2 linked regions of the Sulfolobus acidocaldarius DSM 639 genome follow. The protein of the gene in region 2 binds, or shares a complex with, the protein of the main gene of each other region. Links are inferred from orthologs where the notes say so. Each region holds a gene or a part of one and is shown on either strand. Other genes may lie near its edges. The genes, in order: rpl12p and SACI_RS02865.

Region 1 (3,227 bases), 760 kb from region 2 along the record:
GAATTTTATCCTTCCTATTTTCTCTCACTAGAGCATTTTGATGTTTCTTTGCTACAATGGAGTAGAAGTTATGAGGGATTTCAACGTTAATATTTATATTCCTTTTTCTCGCTTCATCTAATATTAGATCTGGGGAAATACCATTAGAATCGTATATGTTAATTAGTTCATCTAAGTCAACTTTGCTCTTTTTAGATAACGTTGAGAGTATGGAAGGAATTTTGCTTATTGTATCATTATACTTCTCCTCCTCATTTATTACTGCATCAACTATATAGTCTTTATTCTTTAACATCTGTGGAAAATCTTCTTTCCAATAATCAATCTGATCCTTTATTAGTTCATGTAGCTTGACATCACTACCTAATAATCTAAGGACTCTGAGAGCTCTTCTAATTAATAACCTCCCTAGATATCCCTCGCCTGAGTTAGAGGGTACAAGTCCATCTGCTAACATGAGAGCAATTGTTTTTGTGTGATCAAGTACCTGAAATACTCTGGCAGCTCTTGTAAGTTCCTCATTTACATACTTCAAATCAAGACCTAATTGTTTTGCTAAATGCTCCCTATGGGCAGTTATAGTCTCTTTTATGTCAGGATCTATTCTACCTGCGTATATAGCAGCAGCTTTAAGTAACTCATTATTTACTTCACCAACGCCAATCTTTTTGTAGAACGAGCTCACTAAATTACCATAAATCGCATGGAAGGCTGTTGGGGTTCTCTGTGTAAACCATGCAATTCTTTCAACACCATATCCTGTATCTACAATCTTAAGTTTTAAGGGTACGTAATCTTGTCCCCTAATTTCGTATTGCATAAATACCAATGTAGCTAATTCTAAGCCTCCTACTGTTACTTCGAAACACGGTCCTGCATTACCTCCACCCTCCCACCATGATTCTTTAAAGTTTAACTGATCTTCAGGGATCCCTAGTTCTTCTGTAAAGAACTCCTTAGCAAATGCTACTGTTTCGTCTTTCCAATAAATTTGTTTATCAGGATAATTGAATGCATGATGAGCAGCCATTTCAAATGTGGTCAAATGCCTTCCAAATGTTATTCCTACGTTATCCACATCTTCTAGTCTTATACATGGCTGAGAAACTACCAGTGGATTTGCAGGCGGTTTAGCTAATCCGCTCGTTACAAATGGTTGAAAGTCAACTATACTAGCTATAGTAAGATAAAGATCATCTCTCCACTTGGCAACTACAGGTTTAGGTGGAACTATGGTGTGTCCTCTCTTTTCAAAGAATCTTAGAAATTTTTCTCTTGATTCTCTCACTGTTAATGGGGGAGATTTAATCTTGATATCAAAGAAGTAATAGTCAGTACAAGGAACATCTGAACAATTTTCCTTTGACTTATCTAAAGTCCAAAATGGGGTAGAACAGGATCTACAAATTTTTCTTTCATATCCTCTTGACAGAAAAAAGTTTAACCTGTACTCGTTCTCGTTTGCTTTGACCATGGTAAAAATGATATTTGAAATGGTAAAAAAGACTTTCTTATTAACCGAATAGTGATGATAAGCCTCCGCCTATCTCTTCTTCGCTTGGTCCTTTCTTTTCTTCTTCTTTCTTTTCTTCTTTCTTCTCAGCTGCCTGCTGTGTCTGTTGACCTGCAGGGGCTGCTACTGCTGCTACAGGCATTGCAGTAGCTGTCTTCAATATTTCGTCTATATTTACTTCTTTTAAAGCAGCTGCTACAGCTTTTAGTCTAACTTCGTCCACTGTTATTCCTGCTGCACTTAATACATTCTTTATGTTTTCCTCACTTATTTCTTTCTTAGCTGCGTGCAATAGTAAACTTGCGTATATGTACTCCATATATAATCACCTTAAAATACATAAAGAGGTGATATTTAAACTCATCCACCGAATAGTGATGATAAGCCTCCGCCTATCTCTTCTTCGCTTGGTCCTTTCTTTTCTTCTTCTTTCTTTTCTTCTTTCTTCTCAGCTGCCTGTTCAGAGACCTGTGGTTGTGCTTGTATTTGAACTCCTAAATCTACTTTTCCGCTTATTGAAGAGGCAACAGCGTATGCTTTCATTACTGCTTTAGTAAATACTGCCTGTGCTGTCTCTTGAGTTATATAACCTATCTCACTGGCTAGAGCTAATGCATTTCTCATAGCTTTGGTTGCTGTAAATTCAAGGACCTTTGGTTCTGGGTACGCTATTTCTGTGGCTACTGCAAATGCGTTAATATGAGCTTTTCTGATTTCATTAGTATAATCATCAAGGTTAATTGATAATTTATCTCCTGGGATTATTACTCCATTATCATAGGCTATCTTAATGTTTAATTTTACATATACTGGCATTATTCCTAGTTTTTGTAATATTGGTACAATATCTGCTGGTATCTCATCTCCAGGCTTTGCAACTGTTGTGTCTTGTAATATGTGAATTTTTCCATCCTGGACTTTTGTTTTTATTTTCAACTTTCCGAAAACACTGAGCATGGGACCTGCTGCAATACCTGTATCTCCTGCTGGTACAACAACCTCCTCATCTGCCTTATCTCCTGGCAGGGCATATCTCTTTAATTTAAATTTTGATAGGAATAACTGTAATTCGAAGGGATTAGTATCAGTAAATATAAAGGCATTAGGTCCAGTTAGATAGCTTTCAAATAATTTAGTGTCATACCCTGCATTTTTGAGTGCTATGTTAAATAAGTTGTTTTTAGTTACCTTTATGTCAGCTTTTCCTCTTAATTTTTTCCTTATTTCATGAAGTTTATCTGCAGGAAAACCCTCTATATTAGCTATTATTATAGTTTTATGGGTTTTTAATTTTTCAGTAAGTTCAGCTACTTCATCTACTTTCCATTTTGCTATTTTTTTAGTTGTAGTAACTGCCAAACCGATCACGCTCTTTTAACTTTTACAGCTTTACCCATTGTTGTTTTAACATAAATATTTCTTAGATTAGTTTCTACCTTTGCTTTATTCTCTATTGCATTTAATACGGCTATCGCATTCTCAGCTAAGTCTTCAGGCTTCATGTCCTCAGTTCCTATGAATACTTGAACTTGTGGCTGATCCTTGGTCTTTACTAGAACTGATCTCTTGAATCTATTAATATATTCACTGATATCAGCTGTATTGGGTAGAGGTGTAGGAAACTTACCTCTAGGTCCTAAGGCGGGTCCTAATATCCTTCCTGCCAGTGCCATAGATTCCTGGTTAATTAAAAACCACTCATTTTGTCTAGCTA
Region 2 (3,287 bases):
ACCTTATTTTTTCTATCCACTAAGATGGATTTAAGACCAGCCTTCTTAGCGGCTAAACAGTCCTTTATAGGATCATCTCCAATCATTAGGCATTGAGATGAGAATAAACCAAATTTCTCACAAGATATTATAAATGGTTGAAGGTCTGGCTTGGGTTTTATATTGTTTTCTCCACCTATAACTATAATATTAAAGTAGTGTAATAGTGGAAATCTTGATAACCTAAGCCTCTTATCTCCTCCCTCTCCATCGCTATTAGTTATTATCCCTAATCTAAATCCCTTCTTTTTTAAATATTCAAGTAAGTCCAAGGCATCCTCATAAGGAGTATTCTGCGAGGCTATACTCCAATATAACTGAGTCCACTGATATAATTCCTCAGATTCCGCCGAAACGTTTAATTGATCTAGAACTGATTTCCACCAGGACTTTCTGTCATATATGCCGTCCTCATTCATTTTCTTTGCTCTAGAGATCACTAATTCTGTTATTTTATCTTGACTTATTTCAGATGAATAATTATCTTTAACGAAATTATATATATCCTTGGCTACCATATGCAGAGCATTATCTTCTACTTCATCAAAAGAAACTAATGTATTATCAAAGTCAAAAAAAATTGCTTTAACGTCCCGAAATAAATTATTCTCCTCCATAAAGAAATCACGATATGAAATCTTCAACTTTAGGCAACTGCTTGGGCTTTCCTTTTCTTTCCCTAATCTTCATAATTAGATCTACTAATATTGAATCAGGAACCGGTGCCCATCTGCTAAACTCTGTACCCCAGAAGGCTCTTCCTGCGCTTGATGCTCTTAGCTCGCTTGCTAACTCAAAAGACTCACCAACAGGTATTTCAGCATATACCCTTGCCACATTTCCAGTTTGAACTACATTTATAACCTTTCCTCTCTTTCTTGTAATAACAGCGGTTACATTCCCTAAATACTCCATTGGTATTCTTATATCTAATTTCTGCAATGGTTCTAACAATGTTGGTTTAGATGTTAGAATGCCTGCAAATATTGCATTCCTAACCGCAGGATATAGCTGTGCAGGACCTCTATGTGCAGGATCTTCGTGTACTACAGCATCATGCAATACGACTTTAACCCCTCTTACAGGCTCAAACGCAAGGGGTCCTTCTTTCATTGCAAGCCTAAAACCTTGAAGCAATGTATCCATTATTTCCCTTAGGTGTTGAACACCGCTAGTGGCATCTATAAAGACATTTATATTCTCGTCAATAGCAACTATTTTCTTTGCCTCATCGTAGTCCCATTCAGCCTGATCTCTCAAGATTTTAGCCATCTCCTTATTATCCATATCTTCTTTTATTGTTCCGTTCGCTATTAGATCTATAGTCTGGTTGTTCAATGGTTCTACACTTATATATAGCTTGTTGTGTTTGTTAGGAGACTTACCCTCAAAAACCTGACTCTTGTTCCTTATACTCTCTCTGTAGACTACTATAGGAGGAGTTGTTACTACATCTAATCCATAATTCTCCTTTAGTAACTGCAACGAAACTTCTAAGTGAAGGAATCCCATACCTGACAGTAAATATTCGCCTGTCTCTTCATTTATCTTTACTACTAAATTAGAATCTTCTATGCTTAATTTCCTCAAAGCGTCTATCATCTTTGTTAAATCTTTAGGATTCCTAGGTTCTACAGATATGGTGACTACAGGTTCTGATATATAATGTAACTTCTCAAATGAGCCAAGAACACTGTCCTTAAATCTAATATCAACTCCTGTTTCTCCGGATCTTGCAGCATCCATTCCCAGAGCCGCAGCAATATTACCTACAGGTATTTCTTCAGCTAACTCCCTTATTGCACCCATGTATAAGCTTACTTGTAATATCCTCTGCTGCCTCTTAGCATTCACTAACCAAACTTCTTCTCCTGCTCTTAAAGTACCTGAGAATACTCTACCTGTAGCTACTAAACCAGCGTGAGGATCAACTTTCATATCGTTTATCATCATAACTATTGGACCATTTGGATCGGCGTTAATCATTGCTTTGGCTATTTCACTATCCAAATCACCTTTCCAGATTTTGGGAATTCTATACTTCTGGGAATCTCTTGGGTTAGGTACAAACTTTATTACTGCATCTAACAATGCCTCGTGTATAGGCACCTTACTTGCCAGTTCTTCAATCTTAGCTTTATCGCCACTAGTGTAAGCATTCACTACATCACTAAATTTAACTCCTCTTTTTCCAGCCATTGGCACACTAAAGCCCCACTTATCCTTAGCTGAACCAAAGACAACGTTTCCTAGCTCCGGCTTTATCTTCCACTGATCTTTAAACTCAGGCTCACCATATGTCTCTATTAGGTTATTAACTTCTATAATCAAATCTATTAATCTCTTCTGAATTTCTTGAGAACTAAGCTTAAGCTCTTTTATGAGTCTGTCTACTTTATTTATAAATAATATAGGTCTTACCCTTTCTTCTAAACTTTGCCTCAGAACAGTTTCCGTCTGTGTCATTATTCCTTCTACGGCATCAATAACCACTATAGAACCGTCTAAAACTCTTAAACTTCTGGTAACTCTACCACTGAAATCTACGTGTCCTGGCGTATCAATCAAATTGATTACATAACCTTTTCCATCTATTTCGTGATACAAACTAATGTTTGCTGCTTTTACTGTAATTCCTCTCTGTTGCTCTACTGATAGATAATCTAATGCAAGCGCTTCTCCAGCAACTTTTTGTGAAATTATTCCTGATGCAGCTAAAAGTGTATCACTAGTAGTTGTCTTACCGTGATCAACGTGTGCTATAATCCCTATATTTCTTACTCTTGTAACATCTTTCATTAAACTAAGCACTTGTTCAACAGTCTTATATCTTGGCAAGGTCTAAATCACCAGTTTACGAATAGTAAGTTAACTTTTAAGTATTAAAGTGTGTTGGATTTAGATTGATATACTCATAATCTAGAGAATCTAAAGAACTAATATAAGTAGCTAGCTATTTTATACTTAAAATTATAAATATATAGATATTTTAATGAAACATAATTTAGTCTATTGAAATGGGTATAGATATGCCACTTAGTCATTATTATTTCTATCCTCAGCAAGGAAATCTGCTAAAGACACATTTTTCTTAGTACCGTTATCAGATGAGTATGCAGTGTGTAATACTTTGTATATTTCTTCTGCTCTTTTTCTACTTCCTAATGCTTTCTCAAGATCCGATATAGAAGCTTTACAAATATTCTCTATTGTATTAAACTTTTCCAATAGTTTTTTTGCTAATTTTT

Evidence for each region.
Region 1: the proteins of SACI_RS02865 (region 2) and rpl12p are in contact, whole or in part, in a crystal structure (PDB 5H7L), measured with the Pyrococcus horikoshii proteins. The link is inferred for Sulfolobus acidocaldarius DSM 639 from one-to-one orthologs. Residues at the interface, in WP_048053510.1 of Pyrococcus horikoshii: Pro161, Met164, Met165, Phe168, Ser169, Ile172, Val195, Glu196, Phe202, Leu211, Ser212, Val213, Met216, Lys222, Phe223, Asn224; in WP_010886059.1 of Pyrococcus horikoshii: Leu100, Ala101, Gly102, Leu103, Ser104, Ala105, Leu106, Phe107, Gly108.

What each region holds. Positions count from the first base shown.
Region 1 is NC_007181.1:1,242,926-1,246,152, forward strand. What follows is about bases 174-3,066. They hold rpl12p (50S ribosomal protein P1), read right to left. Parts: upstream 1,833-3,066; coding sequence 1,515-1,832; downstream 174-1,514. Other genes in these bases: alaS (alanine--tRNA ligase), read right to left, coding at 174-1,474; SACI_RS06955 (50S ribosomal protein L10), read right to left, coding at 1,874-2,881; SACI_RS06960 (50S ribosomal protein L1), read right to left, coding at 2,878-3,066. Outside these bases: more of alaS, read right to left, coding at 1-173; more of SACI_RS06960, read right to left, coding at 3,067-3,227. UniProt on the Methanocaldococcus jannaschii protein: Forms part of the ribosomal stalk, playing a central role in the interaction of the ribosome with GTP-bound translation factors.
Region 2 is NC_007181.1:481,894-485,180, forward strand. Bases 271-3,223 are described here. They hold SACI_RS02865 (elongation factor EF-2), read right to left. Parts: upstream 2,878-3,223; coding sequence 664-2,877; downstream 271-663. Other genes in these bases: SACI_RS02860 (HAD family hydrolase), read right to left, coding at 271-656; xpf (3'-flap repair endonuclease Xpf), read right to left, coding at 3,076-3,223. In the rest of the region: more of SACI_RS02860, read right to left, coding at 1-270; more of xpf, read right to left, coding at 3,224-3,287. UniProt on the Methanocaldococcus jannaschii protein: Catalyzes the GTP-dependent ribosomal translocation step during translation elongation.